Regions from separate parts of the Billgrantia sp. C5P2 genome, predicted to be linked through region 1. Evidence: riboswitches for the same ligand, from Rfam matches in the RefSeq annotation. Region 1 holds a riboswitch; the other holds the start of a gene.
The links. Region 1 has a riboswitch for thiamine pyrophosphate ahead of ACRWQA_RS03925 (sodium:solute symporter family transporter). Riboswitches for the same ligand answer to the same signal wherever they lie in the genome.

Region 1 (15,953 bases):
GCTCGGCACCAGTTGGAGCTCTCGACCAGCCTGAGGGAGCTGACACAAATCTCCCGTGCCTTCAACGGACTGGAGCAGGAGCGCAAGAAGGCCTTGCAGCACTCGAAGAACCGAGAGGCCTTTCTGGATGCCGTACTCGGCTCGACCCCAGTCGGTATGTTCGTTGCCGATCAAAAAGGCGACCTCATCTACCTCAACCCGGCCCTTTCGGCAATGTTGGGGCTTCGGGCCGATGCCTCGACAAATGATCTTTGGCAGCTCATTCATGAGAATGATCGCGAGGATGCTCACGACATGTGGCGGCATGCCATGAACCTGGGAAAGGAGTTCCTGCGCCAACTTCGGATGAGAGATGGCAAGGGCGCTTTGCTATGGGTCGAAATCCATGCCAGTCGGGTGCAGGGGGACGGCGATTCGCTGGGTATCGTGGGCACGATCAAGGACATCACCGAGCGGCAACACCAAGAAGCCTTGCAACGCTGGGAGGCCGAACATGACCCGCTTACAGGCCTGCTCAACCGCCGAGGTTATCAACGGCGTCTCGAAGACGCGATGGCTGATTTCACCAAACTCGGCACGCCTTCTGCAGTGATTCTCTTCGATCTGGATCGCTTTAAACCGGTAAATGACGAGGGTGGGCACGCGCTTGGCGATGAGCTGCTGCGCCGCGTGGCGCAGGTACTGGTATGGGAGGTGCGGCGCAGCGACCATGTCGCCAGGCAAGGGGGAGATGAGTTCGGCCTGCTGCTGCCGAGCTGCACGCTCAGCCAGGCCGTGACAATTGCCGAGTCACTGCGCGTTGCCATTAGCCAAGTCAGCGTCAGCCATGAAGGCAACGAGTACTTCGTGACGGCGAGCATCGGCCTCACCGCGTTCAATGAAGGGGATGAAAATCTCGATTCGATTCTGGCGCGGGCCGATGCCGCAAGTTACGACGCCAAGAAGCAAGGGCGCGACAAGGTCGTCGTGCACGACGGCGATGCCTCTGAAGGCCGCATATCGACCCCGACTGGCAGTAACGCGGCGGAATCAACCGAGAGAGGTGGGGAGCGTTAATCTGTCCGCCTCGCCCATCAACAGAGCACGATTGAGCTCCAGCGCCTCGCGCAGAAAGTCCCATAGTAGCCGCACCCGTGCCAGGCGGCGCTGCTCCTGGCGCGCGGTGATCCAGAACTGGCGCACGATCTCCACCTCGCCATTCAGCACGCTCTCGAGCCGGTCGCCGGTTTCGGCCATGAAGCAGGGCAGTACGGCGAGCCCGGCCCCCTGCAGGGTGGCGGCGTGCTGGGTGGTCACGCTGGTGCTGCGAATCGAGAAGTGCGGCGCCGTACCGACCACCGCGGGGTCGAGCAGCGGGTCGAGATAGCTCAACTGTTCGCTGAAGATCAGGTCGTCGACGTAGCCGATCAGTCGGTGTTGCCCTAGGTCGGAAAGTTTGGCAGGGCGGCCGTGGCGCTGAAAGTATCTCTGGCTGCCGTAGAGCCTTAGCCGGTAATCGCACAGCCGCGAGATGACCAGCCCCTGGCTCGCAGGGCGCTCCACGGTGATGGCGAGATCCGCCTCGTGGCGGCTCAGGTTGACCACCCGGGGCAGAGCCAGCAGATCCAGGGTTATGCCGGGATGACGCTCGCAGAAAGCCGAGAGCAGCGGGGCGATGACCCAGGTGCCGAATCCCTCGGTCACGCCCAGGCGGATCTGGCCGCCGAGCTGGCGATTCTGGTCGGAGAGGTTCTCACCCGCTTCGAAGGCGTGGCGGGCCATCTCCTCGGCGTGGGCCAACAGTTGCTGGCCGGCTTCGGTCAGGTGGTAGCCGTGGGTGCTACGCTCGAAGAGTTGGGTATTGAGTTTCTGCTCGAAGCGGCGGGTGCGCCGCGACAGGGTGGAGTGGTCCAGGCCCAGGCGCCGGGCGGCATCGGTGAGCCGCTGGCTGCGTGCCACTTCGAGAAAGATCTGGATGTCCTGCCAGTCGAGCATGGGGCCACTCTATAAGCGAGGCTGGTTGTGCATTCTTGCACAAATCTTGTGAAGAAGTACGCATTGTCATGCCTGTGGGCCTCTCTATAGACTCGAATTCATCAAGGTTCGTGTAAATCTACACATAAAGTCTAAGCCCGACTCAGCCTTATAACGACGACAAGCACGACAGGAGAATACCCGCCATGTCCGTTCGCGAAATTTCCATGTACATCGACGGCCAGGCCGTCCCGTCTCAGAGCCAGGAGTGGCGCGACGTCGTCAACCCGGCCACCCAGGAAGTGGTGGCGCGGGTGCCGTTCTGCACCGCCGAGGAGGTCGACCGCGCCGTGGCCAGCGCCAAGGAGGCGTTCAAGACCTGGCGCAAGACGCCGCTGTCCAAGCGCATGCGTATCATGCTCACGCTGCAGGCACTGATCCGCGAGCACACTGAGGAACTCGCTGCGCTGATCACCGAAGAGCACGGCAAGACCCTGCCCGACGCCGCCGGCGAAGTGGGGCGTGGTCTGGAAGTGGTGGAGCATGCCTGCTCGATCACCTCGCTGCAGTTGGGCGAGCTGGCCGAGAACGCCGCCAACGAGGTCGACGTCTACACCCTCAACCAGCCGCTGGGCGTGGGTGCTGGCATCACCGCCTTCAACTTCCCGATCATGCTGCCGTGCTTCATGTTCCCGCTGGCCATCGCCAGCGGCAATACCTTCGTGCTCAAGCCCTCCGAGCAGGACCCGAGCTCCACCATGCGCCTGGTCGAGCTGGCCCACGAGGCCGGCGTGCCGGCCGGCGTACTCAATGTGGTGCACGGCGGCCCCGACGTGGCCAACCAGATCTGCGACCATCCCGACATCAAGGCGCTCTCCTTCATCGGCTCCACCCATGTCGGCACGCACATCTACCGCCGTGCCTCCGAGGCTGGCAAACGCGTGCAGTCGATGATGGGCGCCAAGAACCACTGCGTGGTGATGCCCGACGCCAACCGCAGCCAGGCCATCAACAACCTGCTGGGCTCCGCCTTCGGTGCCGCCGGCCAGCGCTGCATGGCCAACTCGGTGGTGGTGCTGGTGGGCGAAGCCAATAAGTGGCTCGACGACATCGTCGAGGGCGCACGCAACATGAAGGTGGGCCCGGGCACCCAGCGCGACGCCGACCTCGGCCCGCTGGTTTCGCCTGCCGCCAAGGAGCGCGTGGAGCGCCTGATCGACGTCGGCGAGAAGGAGGGCGCCAGGCTGCTGGTCGACGGCCGCGGCTATCAGGTGGAAGGCTACCCGGACGGCAATTTCGTCGGCGCCACGGTGTTCGCCGACGTCAAGCCGGAGATGACCATCTACCGCGAGGAGATCTTCGGCCCGGTGCTGTGCGTGGTGAGCGTCGATACGCTGGATGAAGCGATCGCCTTCATCAACGCCAACCCCAACGGCAACGGCACCTCGATCTTCACCAACTCCGGCTGGGTGGCGCGCCGCTTCGAGAGCGACATCGACGTCGGCCAGGTGGGCATCAACGTGCCGATCCCGGTGCCGGTAGCCTACTTCAGCTTCACCGGTTCGCGTGGCTCCAAGCTGGGCGACCTGGGCCCCAACGGCAAGCAGGCAATCCAGTTCTGGACCCAGACCAAGACCGTGACCGCACGCTGGTTCGAGCCCGAGAACGTCTCCAGCGGCATCAACAGCACCATTTCGTTGGGCTGAACCGACACAGGCCGCAAGACGCACCCCCGCCGTTGCCGGCGGGGGTGCTTGCGTTTACAGGCGTTCACAGTTATTTACATCAAGATGCTAGAGTGACCTTGGATATCGGAACCTGACTCCGGAGACAAAGTGACAAGGTATCTTGCTATATGCCTTCCCTCCCTGTAACGGTGCTCGGGTTTCCCCCTTGGCTGCTGGCTTTGCTGTGTCTCGTCTCGCTCAACGCCCAGGCCATCGAGGTTGGCACTCTCAGCGAGGAGCGCAATCTGGGGCCGCACGTCGAGTTGCTGGAGGATGCCGGACGCCAATACGACATCGAGCAGCTGATGAATCGGGGGGATGCGCTGGCGTGGCAGGCGTCGAGGCAGGAGACCCTCAACTTCAGCTTCTCCGGTTCTGCCTGGTGGCTACGGCTGCGGGTCGAGAACGGCTCCAACGACGAAGTGCGCCGGCTGCTTGAGCTGGCCATGCCGCTGCACGACTATCTCGACGGCTACGTGGTGGACGAGCAGGGCGAGATCGTCAGCCAATGGCAGACCGGCAATCGCCGTAACTTCGATTCCCGCCCGATTGCCCACCGCACCTTCGTGCTGCCGGTCTATATTCCGCCCGGCGAGTCGCGAGAGATCTTCCTGCGGCTGGACACCCACGACGGGCTGTATGACGCCACGCCCCTCTACCTCATGAACGATGCCAGCTTCCTGGCCAAGGCCCAGCGCGAACTGATGGCCTTCAGCCTCTACTTCGGCGCGTTGATGGCCCTGCTGATCTACAATCTGCTGCTTTACATTTCCACCCGTGAGCGCTCCTTGCTGCTCTATGTGGCTTACCTTGGGTCCTTCTTCATTCTGATGTTCACGGCTCGAGGCTTTGCGTTCCAGTACTGGTGGCCAACACTACCGACATTCAACAATCAGATGGTGCCGATCAACATCGGTATCTTCGCCTTCTTGCTTGCTGTCTTCAGCGATAGTTTCTTGAGCCTGCGCCAGCACGCCCCGTGGGCGACCCGGGTACTTTTCGCGGTGGCCGGCCTGTGTCTGCTGAGTTCGCTACCGGCGCTACTGGGCCATTACGCTCCGGTGTTTCGTCTGATGATTCCTGCCGCCATCGTGCTCTCCTGCCTGTTGCTCGGTGTGGCGGTCTGGCGCAGCCTGCGCGGCGACACGCTGGCCAGGATCTATCTGGTGGCGTGGGGCGTGCTGCTGGTGGGCGTAGCGCTGTACTTCCTGCGAGTGGCCGGCATTCTGCCGTACAACATCGTCACCGAGTATGCCGTCCAGGTCGGTTCGGGAATCGAGTTCCTGCTGCTCTCCCTGGGGTTGGCCTGGAAGATCAACCAGTTCAAGAACGAGAAACTCGTTGCCGAGCGCGCCACCATCGAGCTGCAGCGCTCCCTCAACGAGCGCCTGGAAGACCAGGTGCAGCAGCGAACTCGCGAATTGGAAAGGGCCAACCGGCAGCTTACGATCCTGTCGCGCACCGATCCGCTGACCGGTTTGTTGAACCGCCGTCAGTTCCAGGAGCTGGTGGACCAGGAGCTGCAGCGGCGGCGACGCAACGGGCAGCCCTTGCTGTTCGCGGTCATGGATATCGATGACTTCAAACCCTACAACGACACTTATGGCCACCAGGCTGGCGACCAGGTGTTGATGCGGGTGGCAACGCTACTTCAGGACCACTTCCGGCGTGCCGGCGACCGGCTGTTCCGCCTGGGCGGGGAGGAGTTCGGCTTGCTGCTCGAGGTCGACTCCCTCAAGGCTGGCAAGCAGTTGCTGGAGCGGTATCGAGAGGCCCTCCAGGGGCTGGGAATACCGCATGAGGCGTCTCGGTATGGAGTGATCACGGCTTCCTTCGGTCTGGTGGCCTGCCAGGGATGCGAGGCAGTGCGCGATGTCCAGTCTCTCTATCATCTTGCCGACAAGGCCATGTACGAAGCCAAGGCGGGCGATCGCAACCGAGTGGTCACCTGTTCCCTGCTGCCTGAGACATGACGGAGGTTGCATGGACAGCGTCTTGACGTTGACGTTAACTGTGACGTGACAAGAGCGACAATATCCAGGAGAACGTCATGTCAGCCCCGCTCAGCCGCTTCCCCGTACCCGAATCGATCGACGACCTGCCGGAGGATGTTCGTGAGGCCATCCTGGCCGTGCAGGAGAAGGCCGGCTTCGTGCCCAACGTATTCCTGATGCTGGCACACCGCCCCGATGAGTTCCGCGCCTTCTTCGCCTACCACGATGCCCTGATGGAGCGGGAGTCCGACACGCTGACCAAGGCCGAGAAGGAGATGATCGTGGTCGCCACCAGCGCCCGCAACCGCTGCCTCTACTGCGTGGTGGCCCACGGCGCGCTGGTGCGCATCTACAGCAAGGACCCGTTGCTGGCCGACCAGGTGGCCATCAACCACCGCACCGCGCCGATCAGCGAGCGCCACCGGGTAATGCTCGACTTTGCCCTGTACTGCGGCCTGGAAGTGGGCGAACTCACCGACGAATGGCACGCACGACTCACCGAGGTCGGCTTCACCCACGACGACATCTGGGACATCGGCGCCATCACCGCCTTCTTCGGCCTCTCCAACCGCCTCGTCACCCTCACCGGCACCCCGCCCAACCCGGAGTTCTACCTGATGGGAAGGGTGCCGCGGGAGAAGAAGTGACTGGGTGTGTGATTCTGGTTCCGTTCAGGCGCGGCAGGCTTCCAACAGCATCCGCACCGGTTCCAGCTGGCTGACGTGCAGTGCTAGCACGCTGTCGCCGAGGGCGTCGTCGGTGGGGCGGATCACGGCGAATTCGCCTTCTTCGAGGTGGAATTCGTGGATTTCGCGGGGGCCTTCGGGTGTCCGGCAGTGGATGGAGCGGTAGGCGTCGTCCTCGCCGTAGGTCAGGCGGTGATAGACCTTGAAGAAGGTGTAGAGCGTGAGGCCTTGGTCGAAGGCAGGCCAGCGTGCAGGGATGGTGCGTGTCTCCTCGTCCAGCAACGGCCCCTTGGCCTCGGCGGCGGCGATGGCGTCGGCCAGCGGCTTGGCCAGCAGCGAAGCATTGTTGCGCGGCAGCGGGGCGGCATTGTCGATGGCTTGCTGATGCTCAGCGCTGACCCGGGCCAGGTCATCGAGCGATGCGATGCGGTAGTCGCCATGCGCCAGGTCGGCAGGCTCGAAGCCGCCATTTTCCCAGCCATGGATGACCCGCAGCGTCAGGCGGCCGCTTGCCATGGGCTCGCAGACCAGCGCCTGCAGGGCGACCCGCAGGTGCAATTGGCGCTCGATGGCCAGGTTATCGAACGCGGAATAGGGGTCGGCAAAGATCTGGTGAAGGTGCCCGGGGGCGTGTTCCTTGGCTTCGCTGAATGACATGGTAGGTCCCTGCGGGGGAGAAGTGTTCTGGTTTTGTCGTTGTTATATCATTCCAGGGGCTCCAGGTCATATCGGCCCGAAGGTGGCTGGCTTGAGGCCTGAAACGACAATTCATTCACCTGTCGCCAGGGGAGTCTCGCTGCGGCGAGGCTGAGAGAGCGCACGGCGCTGACCCTGGAACCTGATCCGGTTCATACCGGCGGAGGAAGTGCGACATGCCCTACCTGACGTCAGCCGTGCTCGGCGCGGCGCTTTTGTGCTTTGCTTTTCTGGGCCTGCGTGCCCGCCGGGCCGATGGCCCCCTCGACGACTACGTGACCGCGCGCAATTCCCAGTCGGCTTCGACCCTGGGGCTTTCGTTCCTGGCCTCGGGGATGGGCGCGTGGATTCTCTTCGCGCCGCCGGAGATCGGCGCCTTCGTCGGCCCCGTGGCGCTGGCGGGTTACGCCATCGGCTCGGCGCTGCCGTTCATCGTGCTGGGGCTCTACGGCCCGGCCATCCGCCGCCACCTGCCCGAGGGCCGCAGCATCGGCGAGTTCGCCGAGGCGTGTTATGGCGCCGGCGTGCGGCGCTGGGTGTCGCTGGTCTCGATCCTCTACATGGCCTGCTTCCTGGCTGCAGAGTTGACCGCCATCGGCGCGATCACCGCTCTGCTTTCCGACGTGCCCCCGGCGCTGGTAGTGGTCGGCGTGGCCCTCACCACGCTGCTCTACACCGCCGTCGGCGGCCTGCGAGCGAGCCTGGCCACCGACCGCTGGCAGGCGTGGCTGCTGATCGCCCTGCTGCTGGTGGTCGGTGGGGTTGCGCTTGTGCGCCTGCCCGAGATGCCCATCGAGGCGGCGCTGCCGCCGATCCCCGTGGGCAGTGCGTTGGGCGTGGCGCTGACGCTGATCATTGCGGTCACGGCCGCCAACCTGTTCCACCAGGGCTACTGGCAGCGGGTATGGGCGGCGCGTGACGACCATGCCCTCAACCGTGGTGCCTGGCTGGGCGGTGCGACTACCGTGGCGGTGGTGGCCCTGGTGGGCGGGCTCGGTATGCTGGCGGCGATGAGTGGCGTGGCCCTTGGCGAGCCGCCGATTCCCTTCTTTGCGCTTCTGGGCGAAGCACCGGGCTGGCTGGCGCTGCCGGCGCTGGTGCTGGCGGTTACGCTGGTAGCCTCCAGCGTCGATACGCTGCAGAACGGCATCGCCTCGCTGGTAGTGGCGGGCTCCGGCAGGCGCGGGCTCTCCATCGGTGCGGCCCGGTTGGCCACCGTGGCACTGATGGTGCCGGTGGTGGTCGTGGCGCTGCAGGGGCTCTCGGTACTGCGGCTGTTCCTGATTGCCGACCTGCTGTGCGCTGCCATCGTGGTGCCGGTGCTGCTCGGGCTGTGGCGGCGCATGACGCCGCTGGCCGCGGTAGCCGGGGGCGTGGCGGGCCTGCTCGGCGCGATCCTGCCGGGCTGGTTGGCCCAGGGTAGCCTGGTGGCCGGTGTGCTGGCGGCGAGCTTCCCGGGCAGCATTCCCACACTGCCGCCTTTTCTCGGCGCGTTGGCGGCCTCGACGCTGGTGAGCCTGGCCGTGGCCAGTGCGGTACCTCACGAGCGCGTCCGCACGCTGTGAGTCGGCCATGGCAGGTCTATGCTGCTAGAAGATCCTTGCGACCTAAGATTTCTTGTGTTGATTATTTTGATAAAGATGAGGTAAATATTTAACACACTCAACAACGACAATCGTGAGGATGGTATGACACAGGACTCCACGACAGCGCCGGGGCAGCTGGCTCGCGTGCTGGCCCGCAAGGATGTGTTGGCGCTGGCCTTCGGCGCCATGATCGGCTGGGGCTGGATCGTGCTGACCGGCAGTTGGATCCAGTCCGCCGGGAGCTTGGGTGCGATCACGGCCTTTCTGATCGGTGGGCTGATCATCGTGCTGGTAGGCCTCACCTATGCCGAACTCGCTTCCGCCATGCCCCAGGTAGGCGGCGAGCATGTCTACAGTTATCGTGCCTTGGGTCACTTCGCCTCCTTCCTGTGCACCTGGGCGATCACCCTGGGCTACGTCAGCGTGGTGGCCTTCGAGGCCGTGGCGCTACCCACCGTCGTCGAGCATCTCTTCCCCAACTATGCCGTGGGGCATTTGTGGACCGTCGCCGACTGGGACGTGCAGGCGACCTGGGTGGCCGTCGGTGTGGCCGGCTCGGTACTGATGATGTGGGTGAACTACGTGGGCATCCGCACCGCGGCACTGCTGCAGAAGCTGGTGACCCTGCTGATCCTGGTGGTGGGTATCATGTTCATCACCGGGGCGCTCTTTCAGGGCAATACCGCGACCATGGAGCCGCTGTTCTCTGTCGAAGAGGGCGTCGTAGGGGGCATCATGCTGGTGATCATCATGGTGCCCTTCATGTTCGTGGGATTCGATGTCATCCCCCAGGCAGCCGAGGAGATCAACCTGCCGTTTCGCGAGATTGGTCGAGTGTTGATGATCTCGGTGATCATGGCGGTGTTCTGGTATTCGTTCATCATCCTCGGCACCGCCTTGATGCTGAATCCCGACCAGCTGGCTACCAGCTCCCTGGCCGTACCGGATGCCATGCAGGCCGTCTTCCAGGCGCCATGGGCGGGCAAGTTGATGATCCTGGCCGGTATCGCCGGCATCGTCACCAGTTGGAACGCTTTCTACGTGGGTGGCTCGCGGGCGATCTACGCGCTGGCCCATTCCGGCATGCTGCCGGCCTGGCTGGCCAAGCTGCACCCCAAGCACCGCACCCCCACCAACGCTATCCTGGTGATGGGTATTCTCTCCTCGATCGCGCCGTTCTTCGGCCGCCCGGCCCTGGTCTGGCTGGTCGTGGCCGGCGGTCTCGGCATCGTCATCGCCTACCTGTTCGTGGCGATCTCCTTCGTGGTGCTGCGGCGTCGCGAGCCGGAGATGCCGCGCCCGTTCCGGGTGCGCCACGGCAAGCTGGTGGGCAGCCTGTCGATCCTGCTCTCTCTCGCTCTCATCGCCCTGTACATGCCCGGCAGCCCCTCCGCGCTGGCACCGGTCGAGTGGTTGATGTTCGCCGGCTGGATGCTGATCGGCCTGGCGCTCTATGCCTGGTCGAGGAAGCGCTATGGCATCGCCTACAGCGACCGCATGATGAAGCGCGAGCTGGCCGGAGCGGATCCCTACCCGGGTCGCTGAGGCATCGCTGCTGTCTTGCGAGGCCACGTCGGCGTGGCCTCGGTGGATAGCGGGACATTTGCCAGCTCGGCCTCGGGCGGCCACCCTCAGTAGATCACCCGATCGAAACGGAGACCGCCCCATGAGTGACACCTCGGACCCGCGCCGCCGCCATTCCGCCCCGGTGGTGGATGGCGTCGGCAAGTCGGCCAGCCGCGCCATGCTGCGCGCGGTGGGCTTCCACGATGAGGACTTCACCAAGCCCCAAGTGGGTATCGCCTCCACCTGGAGCATGGTCACGCCCTGCAACAGCCATATTCACGAGCTCGCCGAGCGTGCTCGCGACGGGGCCGATTCGGCCGGCGGCAAGGGCGTCATTTTCAACACCATCACGATTTCCGACGGCATCGCCAACGGCACCGAGGGCATGAAGTATTCGCTGGTCTCGCGCGAAGTGATCGCCGATTCCATCGAGACCGTGGCCGGCTGCGAGGGCTTCGACGGCCTGGTGGCCATCGGCGGCTGCGACAAGAACATGCCGGGCTGCATGATGGGCCTGGCGCGGCTGAACCGGCCAAGCGTGTTCGTCTACGGTGGCACCATCCAGCCGGGGGCAGGGCATACCGACATCGTCTCGGTGTTCGAGGCCATGGGTGCCCACTCGCGCGGCGACATGGACCTGATCGAACTCAAGCAGATCGAGGAGACGGCAATTCCCGGGCCCGGCTCCTGCGGTGGTATGTACACCGCCAACACCATGGCCTCGGCCATCGAGGCGCTGGGCATGAGCCTGCCGGGCAGCTCGGCCCAGGAGGCCGTGTCGCAGGCCAAGCGCGCCGACTGCGAGGCGGCGGGGGCAGCGGTGCTCGAGCTGCTTGCGCGCGACATCAAGCCCAGCGACATCATGACCCGTGAGGCCTTCGAGAATGCCATCACCGTGGTCATCGCCCTGGGCGGCTCGACCAACGCGGTGCTGCACCTGATCGCCATGGCCAGCACCGTGGACGTACCGCTTTCGCTCGCCGACTTCACCGAGATCGGTCGCAGGGTACCGGTGCTCGCCGACCTGCGCCCCAGCGGGCGCTACATGATGAGCGAGCTGGTGGCGATCGGCGGCATCCAGCCGCTGATGAAGATGCTGCTCGACGCAGGTCTCTTGCACGGCGATTGCCTGACGGTCACTGGCAGGACGCTGGCCGAGAACCTGGCCGGGGTCGAGTCGTATCCAGACGGGCAGACGATCATCGCGCCGTTGGAAGCTCCTATCAAGCGCGAGAGTCACCTGCGCATCCTCTACGGCAACCTGGCACCCGAAGGCGCGGTGGCCAAGATCACCGGCAAGGAGGGCACCCGGTTCACCGGCACCGCTCGGGTATTCGGCTCCGAGGAGGAAGCTCAGGTGCACATCAACGATGGCAGCGTGGTGGCCGGCGACGTCGTGGTGATTCGCTATGAGGGGCCGCGGGGTGGGCCCGGTATGCGCGAGATGCTCACGCCCACCTCGGCGATCATGGGGCGCGGGCTCGGCAGCGACGTGGCGCTGATCACCGACGGCCGTTTCTCCGGCGGCAGCCATGGCTTCGTGGTCGGGCATGTTTCGCCCGAAGCCTTCGACGGCGGGCCGCTGGCTCTGGTGCAGGATGGCGACGTCATCACCATCGACGCCGAGGCCGACACCCTTGAAGTACAGCTCACCGACGAAGAGTTGATACGTCGGCGTGCCGCGTGGCGCCGCCCCGCGCCGCGCTATACCCGCGGCGTACTGGCCAAGTACGCGCGCACCGTGAGTTCGGCCAGTACCGGCGCCGTCACCGACCTGGCCGAATGACGGGGCCGCGGCGCGTTTGGCAATGTCCGGGGTCTTGGCTAGGGTGAGGATGCACGGCGCAAAGGCGTCATTCCAATAGTCGAAGGCAACGGCAAGGAGGCAACATGCCCAAGAGCGGACCCAAGCAAGCCCGAATCGAGCCGATCCGCGATGCCGAGGACATCAACCTGCCGGTCACCGGCTGGCATGTGATCGACGAGACGGATCCCGGCAATGAGATCGTGGTCTCCGAGCACGAGACGGAAGTCGAGGCCCTCAAGGCGGCGGAAGAGCACGAGCAGCGCGAGCAGTGACGACTCAGGTGCCGGCCCCTGCTAACCAATCGGCAGGGGCATGACGCGGCGATAAAAAACGCCTCGCACAGTGGCGAGGCGTTTCGTATTCCGCCATATCGGCATGTCATCGCCGGCGTCGGCTAGTAGTTGAGCGCGCCGTCCGGATCGATGCTGTGGTAGACGAGCCGTAGCTCATCGAGAGAGAGGTGTTCGAGGCGGCCGGCCAGGAGATCGCTGATCTTTTGCGCCGGCAGCCCGGCCCTGCTTGCGATCTCGCGGCATCCGAGATCGGATACGGCGATCAGCCTTGTGACGATGCGCATCAGACGCGTGCGCTTTTCCAGGTCCCTGACGTCTAGGTCAGGGCATCTTCGCGGGGGGTCGAGGTATTCCGCGCTGATGGTATGTCGTGCCGTACTCATGATGCTCCAGTGGGCGATTGCGACAACCACATCATGGGGGCATTTCGCCATTTTTGCCAGTACCGTTTCGCGACTTTTTCGAGGTGCCGCGAAAGCCGCTGCCCGGCAGGCCGGATTGAGCCGGACTCGGCGGGATTGCCGAAAATTTACAAGAACGTAGAAACGGATGATTAGCCCCTTTGTGCAGGGTCATGCTAGTTTTTTCAGGTAAGCGGCCGGCTTTGCCCGGTACGTTCCCAGGAACAACCATAAACGATCCGGTTTCAGGACGGAGGAAATCCATGCGAGCTCTCAAATATGCTGCAGCCGCCTCGCTGCTAGCCGTAGCCCCGCTGGCGAGCGCCCAACAGCTCTCCATCGCGACCGGCGGTACTGGCGGTGTCTACTATCCGATCGGCGGCGGCTTCGCCGAGATCATCAACGACCATCTCGAAGGCTACGAGGCGAGTGCCGAGGTGACCGGCGCTTCGGTCGAGAACATGGGCCTGATCATGCGCGGCGACGCCGACCTGGCTCTGGTGCTGGCCGATACCGCCCAGCAGGCGTATGAAGGCGCCGGCGATTTCGAGGGCCGTCAGATCGAAAACACCCGGGCGCTGGCGTCGGTCTATCCCAACGCCGTGCAACTGGTGGTGCTGGCGGATTCCGATATCGAGTCACTGGAGGACCTGAAAGGCAAGCGCGTTTCCGTCGGTGCCCCCGGTAGCGGCACCGAGCTCAACGCCCGCGCGCTGCTGGAAGCCAACGGCATCACCTACGACGACATCACGCCGCAGCGTCTCAACTTCAACGAGACTGCCGACGCCATCCGCGACGGCGACATCGATGCCGGCTTCTGGAGCGTCGGGCCGCCCACCAGCTCGATCCTCAACCTGGCTGCCACCCGCGACATTCGCCTGATCAGTCTGTCGGACGAGGAGATCGCCAACGCCCAGGAGCAGGAGCCCGTCTTCGCCGCCTACGAGCTCAAGGCCGGCATGTACGACGGCATGGACGAGCCGGTGCAGACCATCAGCATCCCCAACGTTCTGGTGGTGAACGCCGACATGGACGAGGAGCTGGCCTACAACCTGACCAAGCTGCTCTTCGAACGCATCGACGACCTGATTGCGGTACACCCTGCGGCCAACGACACCACCATCGAGTTCACCATGGGCTCCACGCCGGTGCCGCTGCATCCGGGGGCGATCCGCTACTACGAAGAGGTCGATGCCGAGATTCCCGACAAGCTGCGTCCGTGACACGCAGTCGCGACAAGGGATGCGGCGCATGAGCGCCGCATCACTGTCGAGCCGGGCAAGGAAGCGCATGGCAGGGTGGGCGAGGACGCCCGCCCTGTCGTCGTGTTGCCGGCCGTATAATGGTTGGCTGCAACGCTGGTTGGCAGGAAGCTTCGCCGCGTGGTTCAGTCTGGGCGCCTTGGCGGACGGCGCTATCGGCGGGGCGAAGCTGGCCGTTCTGGATGCGGTGGGCGAAACCCTGGTCGAGGTGCCTCTCGAGCCGGGCATGCGCTGGTGCCTGGGCTGGAACCACTCGGTCAAGAAGTTCCCGGTGCTCGACTGCTATCGCTATCACCAAGGGCGGATGGTGCTGGAGCGCAGCCATCAGCCCGATTTTGCCGCCGGCCTGGGGCATACCCCGGGGCGCGGTATACAGGTTTCCGACGGGCAGGGCGGCTACTGGATCGAGAACATCGACGAGCCCGTGCCTGGAGACCGCTATACATTGCGGGTCGGTTCACCAGCCGTCGACCATCGCCTGCTTTGGCAGGCCGAAGGGGACGAACACAGGGTCAGCCTGAGTGAGCTGGCCGCCGGTGAGCGTGTCACCCTACAGCTCTACCCGCCTGAAGATCCCGGCAAGCCTGACGACGTCTGACGAGGAGACCGATGAACGAATCCAACAGCCCGCCCGTGATGATGCCCGGGGGCAATGCCATTCAGCCGCGCATGGTGTTGTGGCTGATCACCATCGTGGCGGTGGGGCTGTCCCTGTTCCAGCTCTATTCGGCGGGTATCCAGCCGCTGGGCCTGTTCTACCAGCGTGGCATCCACCTGATGCTGATCATGGTGCTGGCCTTCCTCATGTTTCCCGTCTTCGGCCCCAATCGCAAACGCGGCCTGGTCGGCTGGGCGATCGACATCGCCTTCCTGTGTGGCGCTCTGATCACCGGTGGCTACCTGGTCCTCTATCTTGACGAGATCGTCAGCCGTGCCGGCTTCTGGAGCGAGACCGACATCCGCGTCGCCATCATCGCCACCTTGACGGTGCTGGAGGCGAGCCGGCGCGCGGTGGGCCTGGGCATGACCGTGATCGGTGCGCTGGCCATCGCTTACGCCTTTGCCGGGCCGCGTGGCGAGCTGCCTTGGCTTGCCGACTGGATGCCCGGCATCATGAGCCACCGCGGCTATGGCCTGGACCGCGTGGCCGGCCAGCTCTACCTGGGGCAGGAGGGTATCTTCGGCCTGCCGCTGGGCGTGGCGGCCACCTACATCTTCATCTTCGTGCTGTTCGGCGCCTTCCTCGAGAGCACCGGCGCCGGCAAGTTCTTCATCGACCTGGCCTACGCCGCCACCGGTCGCCAGCGCGGCGGCCCGGCCAAGGCGGCCGTGCTCGCCTCGGCGGGGATGGGCTCGATCTCGGGTAGCGCCATTGCCAACGTGGTGACCACCGGCGCCTTCACCATCCCGCTGATGAAACGGTTGGGCTACAAGCCGCACCAGGCCGGCGGCATCGAGGCGGCTGCTTCCACCGGGGGCCAGATCATGCCACCGTTGATGGGGGCGGGGGCCTTCCTGATCGCCGAGTACACCAACACGCCCTACCTGGACGTGGTCAAGGTCAGCATTCTGCCGGCGATCATGTACTTCGCCACGGTTTACCTGTTCGTGCACATCATCGCGCTCAAGCAGGGCATGCAGGGCATGGCCAAAAGCGAGCTGCCGCAGATGCGCGACGTGATGCGCGACGGCTGGCACTTCCTGCTGCCGCTGGCGGTACTGGTGTGGCTGCTGGTGATGAGCATGTCGCCGATGCGCGTGGGCTTCTATGCGGTGGTGACCATGGTTGCGGTGGCGGTGCTGCGCTATGCCTTCTGGTTCCTGTTCATCGCCCCGCGCCAGGGGCAGAAGGTAACGCTGGCAAGCATTCGCGACGTGGTCTGGGCCGGCCTGGTCAAGCTGGTCGAGGGCCTCGAGCTCGGCGCGCGCAACGCCGTGGCCGTCTCCATGGCCTGTGCCGTGGCCGGGATCATCGTCGGTGT
Region 2 (15,953 bases), 2.4 Mb from region 1:
GCAGCAGCACGCCGGCGTGGATGGTGAAGTAGTCCACGCCCTGCTCGGCCTGCTCGATCAGGGTGTCGCGGAAGACTTCCCAGGTGAGATCCTCGGCCACGCCGTTGACCTTCTCCAGGGCCTGGTATATCGGTACCGTGCCGATCGGTACCGGCGAGTTGCGAATGATCCACTCGCGGGTCTCGTGGATGTTCTGGCCGGTGGAGAGATCCATGATGGTATCCGAGCCCCAGCGGATGCCCCAGGTCATCTTGTCGACTTCCTCTTCGATGGAAGAGGTGACCGCCGAGTTGCCCAGGTTGCCGTTGATCTTCACCAGGAAGTTGCGGCCGATGATCATCGGCTCCGATTCCGGGTGGTTGATATTGCAGGGGATGATCGCCCGCCCGGCGGCCACCTCGGCACGCACGAATTCCGGGGTGATCTCTTCCGGCAGGCGTGCGCCGAAACCCTGGCCCGGATGTTGGTGGCCCAGAATTCGTTCGACTTCCTCAGTACCGAGCGCCTGCCGGCGCTGGTTCTCTCGAATGGCGATGAACTCCATCTCCGGGGTGATGATCCCCTGGCGGGCGTAGTGCAGCTGGGTGATGTTCTTACCCGCCTTGGCGCGCCGTGGCGTGCGCTTCAGGTCGAAGCGCAGTTGGGCCAGCATGGGGTCGTTGGCCCGGCGCTTGCCGTAGTCGGAGGTGGGGCCGTCGAGGAATTCGGTGTCGCCACGCTCCTCGATCCAGGCGCGGCGCAGCTCCGGTAGGCCGCGGCGCAGATCGACGCTGATCTCGGGGTCGGTGTAGGGGCCCGAGGTATCGTAGACCAGCAGCGGCGGGTTCTCTTCGTCCTCGCCGGAGGTCCGGGTGGGCGACAGCGAGATCTCGCGGAAAGGCACGCGAATGTCGGGGCGTGAACCCTGGACGTAGACCTTGCGCGAGCCGGGCAGCGGCTGGATGGCAGCCTCGTCGACCATGGCGGTATCGGCGAGGAAGTGCTGGGTCTTGCTCATGGGTGTTCTCCCTTGTTGTGGGTCGTCAGGGAGGACAGCTGGGGAGGACAGGGGCAACAGGGCGGCGCCCGGCTGCATGTCGCTTGATCCCTACGCTGGTCCTAGCCAGTTCAGGTTCAACGGGATCCATGCTGGGCGCGCGGCGCTGCATGATCTCAGCCGTCTTCAACGGCACCCCGTCAAGCGTGTTTGCCCGCCATGTCGGCGGGTATTGCATGGCAGCGGGTCAGATCGCTCGATCCAGTCCCATCTGCCAGAAATCGATCTCGAGCCGGGTGGCGTCGCGAAACACCTCGGCCAGCTCGACAAAGCGCGCCGCAGTGACGTCGGCCAGGCGGGCATCGAGCCACTCCAGCTCGGCGTGCATGGCGGCCTGGAATTCGTCGCTTTCGTACATGGCGATCCAGGCGTCATAAGGGTTGGTCTTGCCGCGCAGCGTGAAGGCTTGTGCGTTCAGCCAATTGGCGATCTCGCCGTAGCCCACCAGGCAGGGGGCCAGCGCCACGTGCAGGTCGAGCAGGTCGCCACGGTTGCCGGTATCCAGTACGTAACGGGTATAGGCCATTGTCGCCCGTGCCTCGGGCAGCGCGGCAAGCGCCTCCTCGCCGATGCCCCATTCGCGGCAGTAGCCCACGTGCAAGCCGAGCTCCACGTCGAGAATAGCCTTGAGGCCCGCATGGGCCTGGCGCAGGTCGGCGAGGTTGCGGCTCTTGTAGGCGGCCAGTGCGTAGGCACGGGCGAAGTGAATCAGGAACAGGTAGTCCTGCTGCAGATAGTGGCGAAAGGCGCCCTCTGCGAGCGTGCCGGCGCCCAGGCCGCGCACGAAATCGTGCTCTATGTAGGCTCGCCAGTCGTCGTGGCAGGCGTTGGTCAGGTCGTTGAAGCGATAGCCCATCTTGCCTCCGGTATCGAATCGGATCCGGAGCGTGGGCGGGAGGAAGGAAGAGGTGGCTGGGGGCAGGTGAGGGATGCTTGCCGCAATGGGGCCACCGCTTGATCCCTACGCCGGTACGAGCCGGATCAGGTTCTACGGGCCCCGCCGTGACGACTGCTCACAAGCAAGCAATGTCGTATGGCGATCTCAGCCGGTTCCACCGGCACCCCGTCAAGCGTCTGGGCCAGTCTAGCAGGAAGAGCCCGTCTTGCCAGTCACCGAAGCGAAATGGGCTTTCAATACAGCCGGAACGACTTGTGCTCCGGATGACCTTGCTGCTCCTCGATCACCTTGCGGTAGCGCTTGTATTCCCACTGATACTGGGCCGGGTCCAGGGCGATGGCATCCTGCACGCAGGCGTTCACGCCGGTCGCCGATTGCTCTTCGTCCGATGAGTAGACCCGCTCGTCGGCGGCCAGGAAGTGAATGGCGAAGCCGCGGCCCGGAAGGCGCCGGGCCACGCCGGTGACCACGCGGGCGTCGGTGCGGGCCACCAGCTTGGGCAGCAGGGTCGCGGTGTAGGCGAGGCGGTGGTAGAAGGGGGCGAACACGCCGCTGCCCCAGTCGGGCTCCTGGTCCGGCAGGATACCCACTGCTTCGCTGCGCTTGAGCGCCTTGAGCAGGGCGGCAACGCCACGCGGGTTGGTCGGCACCAGGCTCGCGCCCATGCGCTCGCGCCCTTGGCGGATCACCGTATCGAGTTCGGCGATCTTGGGCGGCTCATACATGGCGGTGAAGGGGAAATGGCTGGAGAGCCAGAAATTGAGCACTTCCCAATTGCCGAAGTGCGGTGCCAGCACGATGACGCCACGCCCCTCGGCACGGGCATCGTCGAGCAGTTCTCGGCCGTGTACCTCGAGAATTGAACCTTCGACCCGCTGTGGCGTGGCCATCCAGGCGAAGCCCAGCTCGAGCATGGTGGCGGTGGAGTGGGTCAGGCTCTCCTGGGCCAGCCGTCGACGTTCGGCCGTGCCTTGGTCGGGATAGACCTCGGCGAGGTTGATCTCGGTGACCTCACGCTCGCGCCGACTGAAGCGATGCACCAGCGGGCCGGCAAGGCGAGCCAGCCGCCAGAGCATGGCGGGGCGGCGGCCGGCCAGGGTACGCCACAGCGTGGCGATGGCTCGGCCCTGCAGGGTGGCGGTGGATGACTGCGTCTTGCTCATGGGCTCAGATCAGCCAGGCGTCCACGTTGTCGGGGGCGCGGTGCTCCTGCAGGCGCTTGATGCCCTTGACGCAGCGAATCACCAGCCAGACCACAGCCAGTAGCGTGGTCACGAAGCCAATCAGTACCAACGTCAGCAGCAAGGAAACGGCAAAATAGAGTACCGAGAGCCAGAAGGTGCGGATCAGGTATCGATAGTGCTCATCGAACCAGTGAGGCCCCTCGCCACGGTAGACGTAGGCGATCACCACGCCGATCAGGGTCGTCAGGCCACCCGTGACGATACCTGCCAGGAACAGGGCATAGACGACGATGGGCAGGGTGATGTCGGGCGTTCCGCCCGAATCGATGACGCTACGGCTTTCAGGGCTATCGTTCATGAGGCGTCCAGTCGTTCATGGTTTGCGTCAATGATACCGGCCGTGGGCGACATTGCCAGGGAGGCAGCTATTCGAGCGCCTCCTTGAGCGGGCGGCTGATTTCCAGCAGGTTGCCGTCGGGGTCGCGCAGGTAGAGCGATTCGATGAGGCCATTGGCACCCTGACGGGTGACGGGGCCGAGCTCCACTTCGACTTCCAGGGCTTCCAGGTGCCGCTGGACCTCATCCAGCGGCAGCAGGCTGCGCAGGCAGAGGTCGAGACTGCCCGGCGTGGGGGTGGCGGCACGCGGTTCGATGTCGGTAGCGGTCCAGTGCAGGCGCAGAGCGATATCGCCGAGTATCAGGTCGACACGCTCGCGATCGCGATAGCGTACTTCGAGCCCGAGCACGCGAGAGTAGAAGTCCACGGCACGGGAAATGTCGGTCACGGTAATGACCAGGTGGTCCAGACCTGACAGCATTGCCGGCCTCCTCGTTGAGATGTGTTTTCTGTAGCCTGTGGTTCGCCAGGCCCAAAAGGATACGACGATGCCGACCTGCCCGCTATGCGCTAGCCCACATTCTCGCCATTTCCATCGTGATGCGCGCCGGGATTACTACCGCTGCGAGGAGTGCCGGCTGGCGTACGTGCCGACGGCTCAGCGCCTCTCGCCCGCGCAGGAGCGGGCGGTCTACGACCAGCACGAGAACCACCCCGACGACCCCGACTATCGGCGCTTCCTGTCGCGGCTGTTCGAACCGCTGAAGAGCCGGCTGGCGCCGGGCGCCCGCGGCCTCGACTTCGGTGCCGGCCCAGGCCCGACGCTGTCGGTGATGTTCGAGGAGGCGGGCCACCCCATGGCGATCTACGATCCTTTCTACGCATCGGACACCTCCGTACTCGAGCGCCGCTACGATTTCATCACCGCCACCGAGGTGGTGGAACACCTGTTCGCGCCGGGGCGTGAGCTCGATCGCCTGGTAGCGCTGCTGCCCGACGACGGCTGGCTGGGGCTGATGACCAAACGCATGACCAGCGAGGAAGCCTTCGCCCGCTGGCACTATATCCTCGATCCGACCCACGTCTGCTTCTTCAGCGAGGAGAGCTTCGAGTGGCTGGCCGGGCATCACGACATGAGCGTCGAGTTTCCTGCCGCTGATGTGGTCCTGTTGCAGAAACGCTGAGTGAATCGGTGTTAGTGCGTCTTGCTGTTTTTAGCTGCGATGATGGTGCTTTTTTCTGACCTGCAATAGGTGCCGAGAATAACCGTTTGACACTGGCGCCGGCGAGCGTATGATTCGCGCCGCCCCGCCTGAGAGTTGGTCATTTTCTGCCTTTCATGAGGGCCATGGGCAGCGTTCTATGGCGTTTTCTGGCATCTTTTCTTTTTTGTAGTTCTCTGTCGAGAGGCGCGCTCATGTCGCGGCAATTGTTGGCTATGGCCCTGGCACCGCTGCTGGGGCTCTTCATTCTAGGTATCGGCAACGGCTTCCTGGCCACCCTGATCACCCTGCGGCTGGACGCGGCAGGGGAGTCGCCGGTGGTGATCGGCTGGGTTTCGTCCGCCTATTTCATCGGTCTGGCGCTGGGCGCCATGTTCAACGACCGACTATTGCTGCGTATCGGCCATATCCGCGCCTATGGCAGCTTTGCTTCGCTGGTGGCGGTTACCGTGCTGCTGCAGGCCTTGTTCTTCGAGCCTTGGGCCTGGTTCGCCCTGCGCCTGATCGGCGGTTGGGCCACCGTTGGCGTCTATCTGGTCATCGAGAGCTGGTTGCTTACCTCCGGCGACCAGAAGGTGCGCGGTAGACTGCTGGCGCTCTACATGATCTCGCTGTATGCCGCCGGGGTGATCGGCCAGTTGCTGCTCGGCGTCACCGATGCCATGGGTGAGACGGCGCCGTTCATGGTCATCGGCTTGCTGGCTTCGCTGTCGGTGCTGCCCATGGCCATGATCCCGCGGGTCTCACCGCTGATCGAGCATGCCGAGCCACTGTCTCCGATGCGTCTGATCACTATGACGCCCACTGGGGTGATGGGCAGCTTCGGCTCGGGTCTGGCGGTGGCCGCCGTCTATACACTGCTGCCGCTCTACCTGCAGCGCATCGGTCTCACGGTGAGTCAGGTGGGGCAGATGATGGCGGTGGTGGTGCTCGGTGCCATGCTGTTGCAGTACCCCTTGGGGCGCTGGTCCGACCGCCACGATCGCCAGATCGTGCTGATCATGATCGGTGCCTTCTGCGCCTTGATTTCGGCAGCCATGCTGCTGCTACCGCTGACGACCTGGGTGCTGGCGGCGCTCCTGTTCCTGCTGGGCGGCGGGGTCTTTGCGCTCTATCCGGTGGCGGTGAGCCATGCCGCTGACCGCGCGCCGGCCGGTGCGCTGGTACGCATGAGCCAGGGCCTGCTGCTGATCAACGCCATTGGCTCGACGGTGAGTCCTCCGCTGATCTCTCCAGTGATGGGCTGGGTGGGAGATGCCGGTCTGTTCTGGGCCTTCGGTGCCATGAGCCTGTTCCTGGTGGGCTTCTTCACCTGGCGGCGCAGCGTGCGTCCGGCACCGGTGCCGGTAGCGCCCTTTGCACCCTCGACGCCGATGTCGTCGGCGGGCGCTGAGCTCACTGTGACCGAGGAGCTGGTCCAAGGCGCCATCGAGCACGAGTACATGGAGGATCTTTCCGATCTGGTGCCCGACGTGGAGGTGGCCGAGCCTGTCGTTGGCCCGCCGCCGCCGGATGAGCCGCATATCGCCTACTATCCCGATGAAGACGATATCGACCTGCCACCAAGCGAAGAGCGCGAGCGAATCGAGGAGCCGCTCGACAGCGACGCCCGCCGCTGAGGGGCTCTCTCGGTCCGTGTTGGTTTTCCCAAAGCGCCCGATGCCCCTTGCATCGGGCGCTTTGCGGTGCGGTGCGACCTAGGGATAATGGTTAACGAAAAGTAGTGAATCTACTATCGCCGTTATCATTTTTCCTGAGGTAGTGCCATGTTTCCCTTTGCCGCCCCCGTTCGTGACTTCCGCTTCGTGCTCGAGGAATTGCTCGAGTATCGTTCGCTCGATCTGCCCGGCTTCGACGAGGCTAGCCCCGACCTGGTCGAGGCGGTGCTGGAGGAAGCTGCCAAGCTGGCAGGTGAGGTGTGGGCGCCGCTCAATGCCAGCGGTGACCGCCAGGGCTGCGTGCGCCGGGAAGATGGCGGCGTGACCTTGCCCGACGGTTTTGCCGAGGCCTACCGGGCCTATGTAGAAGGGGGCTGGAACGGCATCGGCGTGTCCCAGGCGCTGGGTGGGCAGGGCCTGCCTGAAGTGGTGGCGAGCAGCGTTCAGGAGATGCTGCACGGGGCCAACATGGCGCTGGGCTTGTGCCCGATGCTCACCGCCGGCGCCATCGAGGCGTTGGCCCATCATGGCAGCGACACGCTCAAGGAGATCTACCTGCCCAAGCTGGTCGAGGGCAACTGGACCGGCACCATGAACCTTACCGAGCCCCAGGCCGGCTCGGACCTCTCCAAGGTGCGTACTCGAGCGGTTCCGGAGGATGACCACTACCGCCTGTTCGGTCAGAAGATCTTCATCACCTGGGGCGAGCACGACGCCAGCGAGAACATCATCCATCTGGTGCTGGCGCGCAAGCCCGATGCTCCAGAGGGCAATAAGGGAATTTCGCTGTTCCTGGTACCGAAGTATCTGGTCAACGAGGATGGATCGCTGGGCGAGCGCAACGATGTCACCTGCGCCTCCATCGAGCACAAGCTGGGCATTCACGGTTCCCCCACCTGCACCCTGAGCTTCGGCGAAAGAGACGGTGCCATCGGCTACCTGGTGGGCGAGGAGGGGCGCGGCCTCAACCACATGTTCACCATGATGAACGAGGCGCGCCACAAGGTCGGTGTGCAGGGTATCGGCGTGGCCGAGCGTGCCTGCCAGCATGCCTTCGCCTACGCCCTGGACCGTGTACAGGGAAAAGCACGGGGCAGCGAAGCCACCATCAGCGAGCATCTCGACGTGCGTCGCATGCTGCTCTCGATGCGTGCCCGTACCGATGCCCTGCGCGCCCTGGCGCTCTATTGTGCCGCCCAGCTCGACGTGGCGCGGCACGCCTCGGAGGCTGCCGAGCGCGAAGCCGCCCAGGCCCGGGTCGACGTGCTGATTCCGGTGGTCAAGGCGTTCTCCACCGACCAGGCCGTGGACATCGCCTCCATGGGCGTGCAAGTGCATGGCGGCATGGGCTTCATCGAGGAGACCGGCGCCGCCCAGTTGCTGCGCGATGCACGTATTGCGCCGATCTATGAGGGCACCAACGGCATCCAGGCGCTCGACCTGGCGGGGCGCAAGCTCTCCCGCGACGGCGGGGCGGCGCTGGCCGGCTTGATCGAGGAGGTCGAGGCCACGGCCCGAGAACTCCAAGCCGACGGTGAACTCGCTGCCCTGGGTGAGAGCCTGGCCGCCGGTGCCGCCGACCTGTGCGCCGCCATGCAGATCGTGCTCGAGCAGAGCCGAGACCCCGAGCGGGGCGCAGACGTCATCCAGGCTTATGCCACACCCTTCCTCAGCCTGGCCGGCCATGTGCTGTGCGCCTGGCAGATGGGGCGGGCGGCGCTCAAGGCCAGCGCGGCGCGAGCCAGCGGCAGTGACGAGCCGTTCTACCGGGCCAAGCTGGCCGCCGCCGACTACGCCTTGCGCCAGTGGCTGCCGGTCGGCCGCGCCAACCGCAGCGTGATCGAAGCAGGCATGAAGAGTCTGGCCGATTTCGACGTCTCGGCTACCTGAGCTTTGGCAGCGGCCGGCCGACTCGCCGGCCGCTGCAGGCTGGAATCGCACCACACAATAACGACATTTTCACCCGGAGCCCACCATGAACGACAGCATCTTCGAACAGGGCCTGCCCAAGACGCCGGCCAACCATGTGGCGCTATCGCCGCTGACCTTCATCGAGCGTAGCGCCTCCATCTACCCCGACTACCCGGCGGTGATCCATGGCGACATTCGCCGCAGCTGGAGCGAGACCTGGGTGCGCTGCCGTCGGCTCGCCTCGGCGCTGGAAAAGCGCGGCATCCAGCCCGGCGAGACGGTGGCCGCCATGTTGCCCAACGTGCCGGCCATGTTCGAGGCGCACTTCGGCGTGCCACTGGCCGGCTGCGTACTCAACACGCTCAATATTCGCCTGGACGCCGAGGCCATCGCCTACATGCTGGAACACGGCGAGGCTCAGGCGGTTCTGGTCGACCCCGAATTCGCCGACGTGATCGAAGACGCCGTCTCGCGATTGGCCATCAAGCCGCTGGTAATCGACGTGAACGATGCCCTGTTCGAGGGCGAGGCGCGTCATATCGGCGAGCTGGAGTACGAGGCGCTGCTGGCCGAGGGCGACCCCGACTACGCCTACCGCCTGCCCGAGGACGAGTGGCAGGCGATCTCGCTCAACTACACCTCCGGCACCACCGGCAAGCCCAAGGGCGTGGTCTACCATCACCGCGGCGCCTACCTCAATGCGGTGAGCAACATCCTCGAATGGGCCATGCCGCACCACCCGGTCTATCTCTGGACCCTGCCGATGTTCCACTGCAACGGCTGGTGCTTCCCCTGGACCATCGCCGCCAATGCCGGTACCAGCGTGTGCCTGCGCAGGGTCGACCCGAAGAAGATCATGGACCTGATCGTCGACGAGAAGGTGACCCACTTCAGCGGTGCGCCGATCGTGCTCAACGGCCTGGTCAATCTGCCAGCCGAAGACAAGCGTGAATTCGACCATCCGGTGAAGGTCACCACCGCCGGCGCCGCGCCGCCCGCCTCGGTGATCGCCGGGGTCGAGAAGCTGGGCATCGAAGTCACTCACGTCTATGGCCTCACCGAGGTCTATGGGCCGGTGACCGTATGTGCCTGGCGCGAGGCCTGGGACGAGCTGCCGTTGGAGCAGCGGGCGAAGATCAAGGCACGCCAGGGCGTGCGCTACCACATGCTCGAGGCGCTCTGCGTGGCCGACCCCAACACCCTGGAACCGGTACCCAAGGACGGCGAGACCATCGGCGAGATCCTGATGCGCGGCAACAATGTGATGAAAGGCTACCTGAAGAACGAGGCCGCCACCGAACAGGCGCTGGAGGGCGGCTGGTACCACACCGGTGACCTCGCCGTGTGGCACCCGGACGGCTACATCGAGATCAAGGACCGCTCCAAGGACATCATTATCTCCGGTGGCGAGAACATCTCCACCATCGAGGTCGAGGACGCCATCTACTCTCACCCCGGGGTGGAAGAGGCCGCAGTGGTGGCCAAGCCCGACGAGAAGTGGGGCGAGACGCCCTGTGCCTTCGTCAAGCTCAAGGTGGGCTTTGGGGAGGTGACCGAGGCCGACATCATCGAGCACTGCCGTAACCACCTGGCGCGCTTCAAGGTGCCGAAGACGGTGATTTTCACCGAGCTGCCCAAGACCTCCACCGGCAAGATCCAGAAATTCGTCCTGCGCGAAGAAGCGCGCAAGCACTGAACGGGAGAGACACCATGAGCCAACAAGCCATCGGCGTGGTCGGCGCCGGCACCATGGGGCAGGGCATCGCCCAGGTACTGGTCGCGAGCGGTTTCCCCGTGCAGCTCTACGACGTAGCCGACGATCAGCTCGGCCGTGCACAGTCCGCCATCGACAAGGGGCTGGGCAAGCTGGTCGCCAAGGAGAGGCTTGGCGAGGCCGAAAAGGACGAGGCCATGGCGCGCCTGGAACTGACCACCTCGCTGGAGGCGCTGCGCGGCTGCGAGGTGATCATCGAGGCAGCGCCCGAGCAGCCGGCGCTGAAGGAAAAGCTGTTCCGAGACCTGAGCCGCTTGAGCCATGACGCCATCCTGGCGTCCAACACCTCGTCGCTGTCGCTGACCCGGCTTGCTGCCGTGTGCGAGCGCCCCGAACGCGTGGTGGGCATGCATTTCTTCAACCCGGTGCCGGTGTTGAAGCTGGTCGAGGTGATTCGGGCCGAGCAGACCAGTGACGCCACCGTGGCACGCATCGAGACGCTGGCCAAGGAGTTGGGCAAGACCCCGGTAGCCATTGCCGACTCGCCCGGGTTCGCCGTCAACCGCCTGCTGGTGCCGATGATCAACGAGGCCGCATTTCTGCTGCAGGAAGGCGCCGCCAGCGCCGAGGACATCGACCAGTCGATGCAGCTCGGCGCCGCCCACCCCATGGGGCCGCTGGCGCTGGCCGACCTGATCGGCCTGGACGTCTGCCTGGCGATCATGGAAGTGCTGCAGGAGGGCTTCGGCGACCCGAAGTATCGCCCCTGCCCGCTGCTCAGGCGCATGGTGGCGGCCGGTTATTTGGGAAGGAAGAGTGGGCGCGGCTTTCACGTCTACCAGTAGGCGACGATTCACGACTGCGCTCGACCAAGAAAGGATTGCCGACCAACCAAGCGTTCGCTAGGGTTGGTCGGTATCGTCCTGACAACAAGCAAGGAGCCCACATGAGCGAGAAGCTGATCGACGTAGTGGATGACGCCGGCGTCGTGCGCCTGACCATCAACCGCCCCAAGGCGTTGAATGCCCTCAACAGTGCCGTGCTCACCGAGCTGGAGGCGGTGCTTACCGAACTCGAGCAGCGCAGCGACCTGCGTGCCGTGCTGATTACCGGAGCGGGTGAGAAATCCTTTGTCGCCGGTGCCGACATCACCGAGATGCGCGAGAAGACACCGGAGGAGGCACGTGCCTTCGCCAGCCAGGCTCTGCGCACCATCAAGCGGTTGGAAACACTCCCGGTGCCGGTGGTCGCCCTGGTGAACGGGTTTTGTCTTGGCGGCGGCTGCGAACTGGCGCTGGCCTGCGACTGGGCCGTAGCCAGTGACAATGCCATCTTCGGCCAGCCCGAGGTACTGCTGGGCGTGATCCCCGGCTTCGGCGGCACCCAGCGCCTGCCGCGTCGAGTAGGACCGGCCATGGCGCTGGACCTGGTCACCACCGGGCGCAAGATCGATGCCCAGGAGGCGCTGCGCATCGGCCTGGTCAACCGCGTGATGCCCCAGGCCGAACTCGAGGGCTACGCCGAGGAACTGATCAAGCAGCTCTCCGGCAACGGCCCACATGCCGTGCGCGCCGCCAAGCAGGCGGTTCACGACGGCATGGACCAGGACCTCGACAGTGCCCTGGCGCTCGAGACTGCACTCTTTGCCTTCTGCTTCGCCGGGGACGAGCAGAGCGAGGGCATGGGCGCCTTCGTCGAGAAGCGCAAGCCGAACTTCTAGCCATGCCGCTACGGAAAAGGCCTGGGCGGATTGCCCAGGCCTCGTAAGTACTGCTGACGCCTTTTTCGGCTAAGCGCCGTCACCCTGCGAAGAGGGCACAACTCACCAGCGGATTGAAGGGCTCGAGGTGGGGGACGGCGTTGGTGCGAAACCAGACATGCTGGTCGTAGTGGGGCTCGAAACCGTGGGCTTCGTCACTGGCCGTGCTCGGGTCGTCGGCCATGTGGTCCCACGGCCGGCCGGCAAAGACTGGTGGCTCGCTGTTGCCGGCGGCTTCCCAGGCTTTCTGAAAAACCAGGTTTTCGACCCCGACCAACAGCATCGAACCATCTGCCTGGGGCTCGTAGAGCAGAATGGAGGGAGTATGAAAGTCGAGGTGGATGCCATTGCCGTCGACGCGCGGCTCGACGGTCGTGATGCCCAGCAGGTCGGGGCGCAAGTAATGGATACCCATATCGCCTAGCTCAGCTGGAAACCCCTCTGCTGCAGCGCTCACGCACTGTCCGGAAGGATCGGGTACGTAACCTTCCGCCAAGGCCACGTTTACGTCCTCGAAGCGCTGCGTGGCGGCGCGAATGGCCTCGATCATTGCTGTTACATCATTCACCTCGGCTGCATTATTCGCCGAATGTGCCATGGCGCTGGCGCTCATCGCCATGGAGGCGCCGAGCCACAGCCCCGCCCACGTCACTTTGGTGATCATTGATCGTTTCATTGTTTTTCTCCCCATGCGGTCAGCGGCCGCAGCGAAACCTGAGGGCGGCACGCATACGGAGAGTAACAAGGTAAAAAGGGCAAGCGAGGCTGATTCTGTCTAACGAGAAAGGAGGGGGAGCAGCGGCTATGCCACCTCGCGTCGCCGCCAGCGAATCATTCCAGTGGCGATGGCAGTTCCCGCCAGTGTGATGGCCATGCCGACCATGACCTGCAGGCTGAGCCGCTCGCCCAGCAGCAGGTAACCCCAGAGTAGGGCGCTGATGGGTACCAGGAAGGTGACCGTGGAGGTGGCGGTGGCGCCGGCGCTCGAAATCAGCCCGAAGTAGAGCAGGAAGGCGAGGGTGGTGCTGAAGGCGGCGAGCCCCAGGCCATTGGCCCAGGCCAGGCCGCTGATGGGGTCGGCAGGCCACAGCCACAAACCGGGAATCAGCAGGATCAGTGCCGACATGGCGGTGCTGCCGGCGGCAAGTACCCGCACCGGCAGATGCGACAGGTAGGTCTTGGAGTAGTTGGTCGCCACGCCGTAGCAGAAGGTGGCACCAACGGCGGCGAGAATGAACCAGCCGTCGCCGCCCAGGGCGAAGTCCAGCCGGTTGGCCGAGAGCACGTAGACACCGAAGAAGGCCAGCGCCAGGCCCAGGTACTGCTGGCGGCGTACCGGGGTGGTGAAGAACAGCGCGCCGAGCAAGGCGGTGAAGATGGGCGTGGTGGCGTTGATCAGCGAGGTGAAACCCGCCTCGAGGCGCACCGTGGCCAGCGCCAGCAGGCTGAAAGGCAGCACATGGTTGACCAGCCCCAGCAGCAGCAGGCCGCCCTTGTTCTCCCACACCAACTTGAGATAGCGCAGGCTGAACAGCAGGGGCAGCAACAGCAGGGAGCCGATGCCCATGCGCACCAGTATCAGCGGCACCGGGCCGAATTCCGGCACTGCCACGCGCATGAAGATGAACGACATGCCCCATAGCGTCGAGAGCAGGATCAGGCGTAGGGAATCGGCCGGTGACATGGGCGTCCTTGAGCAGCAATGGCAGAAAATGAGAGTAGTCTATGCTGCCAGCCTATGGAAAGGCCTCTATTCATCAATAATCATGATGTCAATCATCAAGTGAAAAAGGCCTTTCAATTCGCCGCACCGACGACGACCCAGCCCTCCTCGTCGACGCTCACCGGCACCGGGTCGAGGGCGCAGCCAAGGCCCAGGCCGCCGAGACCTTCCCCGGTTCGCGACGAGAAGGTTGCATCATGGTTACTGCAGCGAAGCTGTTCGCCATCACGACTGAGGATCCGCGGACCGCGCTGGTCGAGGGGAAGATACTGGTGAGGGCAGGCGTTGACGTAACCGAGCAGTGCATCGTCGAGGAGAATCAACAGCAGGGGGAAACTGCCTTTCTCTCCCGTCAAGGTCAGGCTGTAGGTATCGCCGGACGTGAGCTCCTCGAGCCTGACGAGGCGCGTTCCAAGCGCGGGTGCGCTACGATACTGCTGCCATGCCTGAGCCATGCCGAAAAGTCCTCCTGCTGAAAACGGGCTGCCATTGTCGCCAATGAGGGCTCGCCTGTCAGCGCTGGGTAGCGCTCGGGCTTTGCAGAACCAGTCTGGACAACGGGGCGCAATACAAAGGAGCAGAGCGTGAGAGTTACGGAACTCAATCTTTACCCGGTCAAGTCGCTGCGCGGAATTCCGCTCGAGCAGGCGACCTTGGGCGTGCGTGGCCTGGCCTACGACCGCAACTGGATGGTGGTCGACCAGGTGGGACGCTTCGTCACCCAGCGGCAGATGCCGGGCATGGCGCGGGTCACGGTTCGGCTCGAGGACGACTGGCTGGTGCTGGAACATCCCGAGGCGCAGCCATTGGCCATCGAGCTGGCGCGGCGCGACCAGCCGCGGCTGACCGCCTACGTATGGGACGATGCCTGTCAGGCGCTGGACGAAGGTGAGGAGGCAAGCCGCTGGCTCACCGCCGTGCTTGGTGACCTGCGTGGCAGCGCGCTGCGCCTGGTACGCTTCGACGACGCTCACCGTCGCCCCGTGGAGCCCCGCTATCTCCAGGGCGAAGAGGCCCATACTGCCTTCGCCGACGGCTACCCTTTCCTGATCGCCTCTAGTGCCTCTCTCGATGCCCTCAACCGTGAATTGCAACAAAAGGGTCTGGTGCCACTGCCCATGAACCGGTTCCGGCCCAATGTCGTCGTCGAAGGAGCTTCCGCCTTTGCCGAAGATGGTTGGAGCGAGGTGTTGGCGCAGGATGGCCATTACCGCTTCGGGCTACGCAAACCGTGCCAGCGCTGCAAGATCACTACCATCGACCAGGCCAGCGGCACCATCGAAGTCCCCGGCGAGCCGCTGCAGACCCTGATCCAGATGAAGACCCAGCCGCTGCGCCCAGGGGCGTACTTCGGCCAGAACGCTACGCTTCTCACTGGAGAAGGGGGAATAATCGCAGTAGGCGATACGCTTCATGCGGAATGAAGACGCTTGAGATCTCCTTCGTCAATGAGCCGAGGGCCGAGAAAGAGGAACAAAAAAGAAGCCCGCTGAGAAGCGGGCGTTAAGCAAGGGACTCACGACTGCTGTGCAAGAACCGGCGTGAGTAGATTCAAGATAGCGCTATTCCAGCATTGAGAATGTCATCCATTCTCCCTCTGTCTTGTACGAGATTGACTACAACGAACGTAAGCCGCAGCGTAGCGATCGCTTTGAACGGTCACTATCAACCAAGCCTGACGACCACGCACTCGCTGAAACTCCATCGCGGCTGGCTGTCACGACTTGCTGCGCTACGCTTCCAAGTATCGTTTTTCCACTCAGTATCGATGGCAACAGGGAGAGTGCCGTAATGCATATTGCACTCAAACGCGCTTACGACCCGCCTTCGTCCGGGGATGGCTATCGCGTTCTCGTCGATCGGCTCTGGCCCCGTGGTATATCCAAGGATGACGCCAGGATCGATGCCTGGCCCAAGGAGGTTGCCCCGAGCGATGAGCTGCGCAAGGAGTTTCACGCTGGCAAGCTCGGCTGGGGCGAGTTTCGCCGTCGCTACCTGGCGGAACTCAAGCCCCAGCGAGACGCACTACGCGAGCTGGCGGAGCGCGCTCGGAAGGGCAGCGTGACGCTGGTATTCAGCTCGAAGGACGAGCAACGCAACAACGCCGTGGTGCTCAGGCAGTATCTGGAAATGCTGCAGCGTTAGACGAAGCGTGCCGAGACCAGGTAATTTTTACGGCTTTTTTAGGCTGGGCTGTGCTTTCATGCCTGCACGTTGGGTAGCGGGCAAGGGCACCTCCTATGCGTATCGCCAGACAAGGCACGAATCAACTTGGCTTGCGCCTCAGGTATCACTGGCGCAACTGGGCCCCTGTTCTCAAGGTGGTATCCATCATGTGGACGGTGCTCGCGTTCTTCATGGCGATTCCCTGGATCGTTCTCGTCGTCGAACGGGATCCCGATGCCCGCGCCTTCGGGTTGTCGATGCTGCTGGTACTGGCAGCGGTGGGTCTGGTGTGGCTGTCCACGATGCGGACGCGAGTCGAACTCAAGCCTTGGCAAATGTTCGTT

Region 2: another riboswitch for thiamine pyrophosphate. It lies ahead of tenA (thiaminase II); the one in region 1 lies ahead of ACRWQA_RS03925 (sodium:solute symporter family transporter).

Annotation. Positions count from the first base shown of each region.
Region 1 is NZ_CM128542.1:813,726-829,678, forward strand. It holds gene ACRWQA_RS03895 (sensor domain-containing diguanylate cyclase) at 1-1,056, shown strand, start outside; gene ACRWQA_RS03900 (LysR family transcriptional regulator) at 1,030-1,974, opposite strand; gene ACRWQA_RS03905 (CoA-acylating methylmalonate-semialdehyde dehydrogenase) at 2,160-3,659, shown strand; gene ACRWQA_RS03910 (sensor domain-containing diguanylate cyclase) at 3,809-5,653, shown strand; gene ACRWQA_RS03915 (peroxidase-related enzyme) at 5,731-6,321, shown strand; gene ACRWQA_RS03920 (hypothetical protein) at 6,346-7,017, opposite strand; TPP riboswitch at 7,135-7,243, shown strand; gene ACRWQA_RS03925 (sodium:solute symporter family transporter) at 7,233-8,621, shown strand; gene ACRWQA_RS03930 (APC family permease) at 8,745-10,187, shown strand; gene ilvD (dihydroxy-acid dehydratase) at 10,309-11,994, shown strand; gene ACRWQA_RS03940 (hypothetical protein) at 12,099-12,287, shown strand; gene ACRWQA_RS03945 (XRE family transcriptional regulator) at 12,410-12,691, opposite strand; gene ACRWQA_RS03950 (hypothetical protein) at 12,723-12,974, opposite strand; gene ACRWQA_RS03955 (TAXI family TRAP transporter solute-binding subunit) at 12,973-13,932, shown strand; gene ACRWQA_RS03960 (DUF1850 domain-containing protein) at 13,961-14,569, shown strand; gene ACRWQA_RS03965 (TRAP transporter permease) at 14,581-15,953, shown strand, end outside.
Region 2 is NZ_CM128542.1:3,210,523-3,226,475, reverse strand. It holds gene thiC (phosphomethylpyrimidine synthase ThiC) at 1-997, opposite strand, end outside; TPP riboswitch at 1,068-1,186, opposite strand; gene tenA (thiaminase II) at 1,224-1,892, opposite strand; TPP riboswitch at 1,978-2,112, opposite strand; gene ACRWQA_RS14870 (lysophospholipid acyltransferase family protein) at 2,168-3,097, opposite strand; gene ACRWQA_RS14865 (DUF4870 family protein) at 3,102-3,476, opposite strand; gene ACRWQA_RS14860 (VOC family protein) at 3,544-3,936, opposite strand; gene ACRWQA_RS14855 (class I SAM-dependent methyltransferase) at 4,004-4,639, shown strand; gene ACRWQA_RS14850 (MFS transporter) at 4,873-6,297, shown strand; gene ACRWQA_RS14845 (acyl-CoA dehydrogenase) at 6,445-8,226, shown strand; gene ACRWQA_RS14840 (acyl-CoA synthetase) at 8,312-9,943, shown strand; gene ACRWQA_RS14835 (3-hydroxybutyryl-CoA dehydrogenase) at 9,958-10,806, shown strand; gene ACRWQA_RS14830 (enoyl-CoA hydratase-related protein) at 10,908-11,681, shown strand; gene ACRWQA_RS14825 (hypothetical protein) at 11,761-12,396, opposite strand; gene ACRWQA_RS14820 (DMT family transporter) at 12,523-13,404, opposite strand; gene ACRWQA_RS14815 (Rieske (2Fe-2S) protein) at 13,518-13,898, opposite strand; gene ACRWQA_RS14810 (MOSC domain-containing protein) at 14,028-14,867, shown strand; gene ACRWQA_RS14805 (DUF488 domain-containing protein) at 15,235-15,588, shown strand; gene trkI (Trk system potassium transporter TrkI) at 15,684-15,953, shown strand, end outside.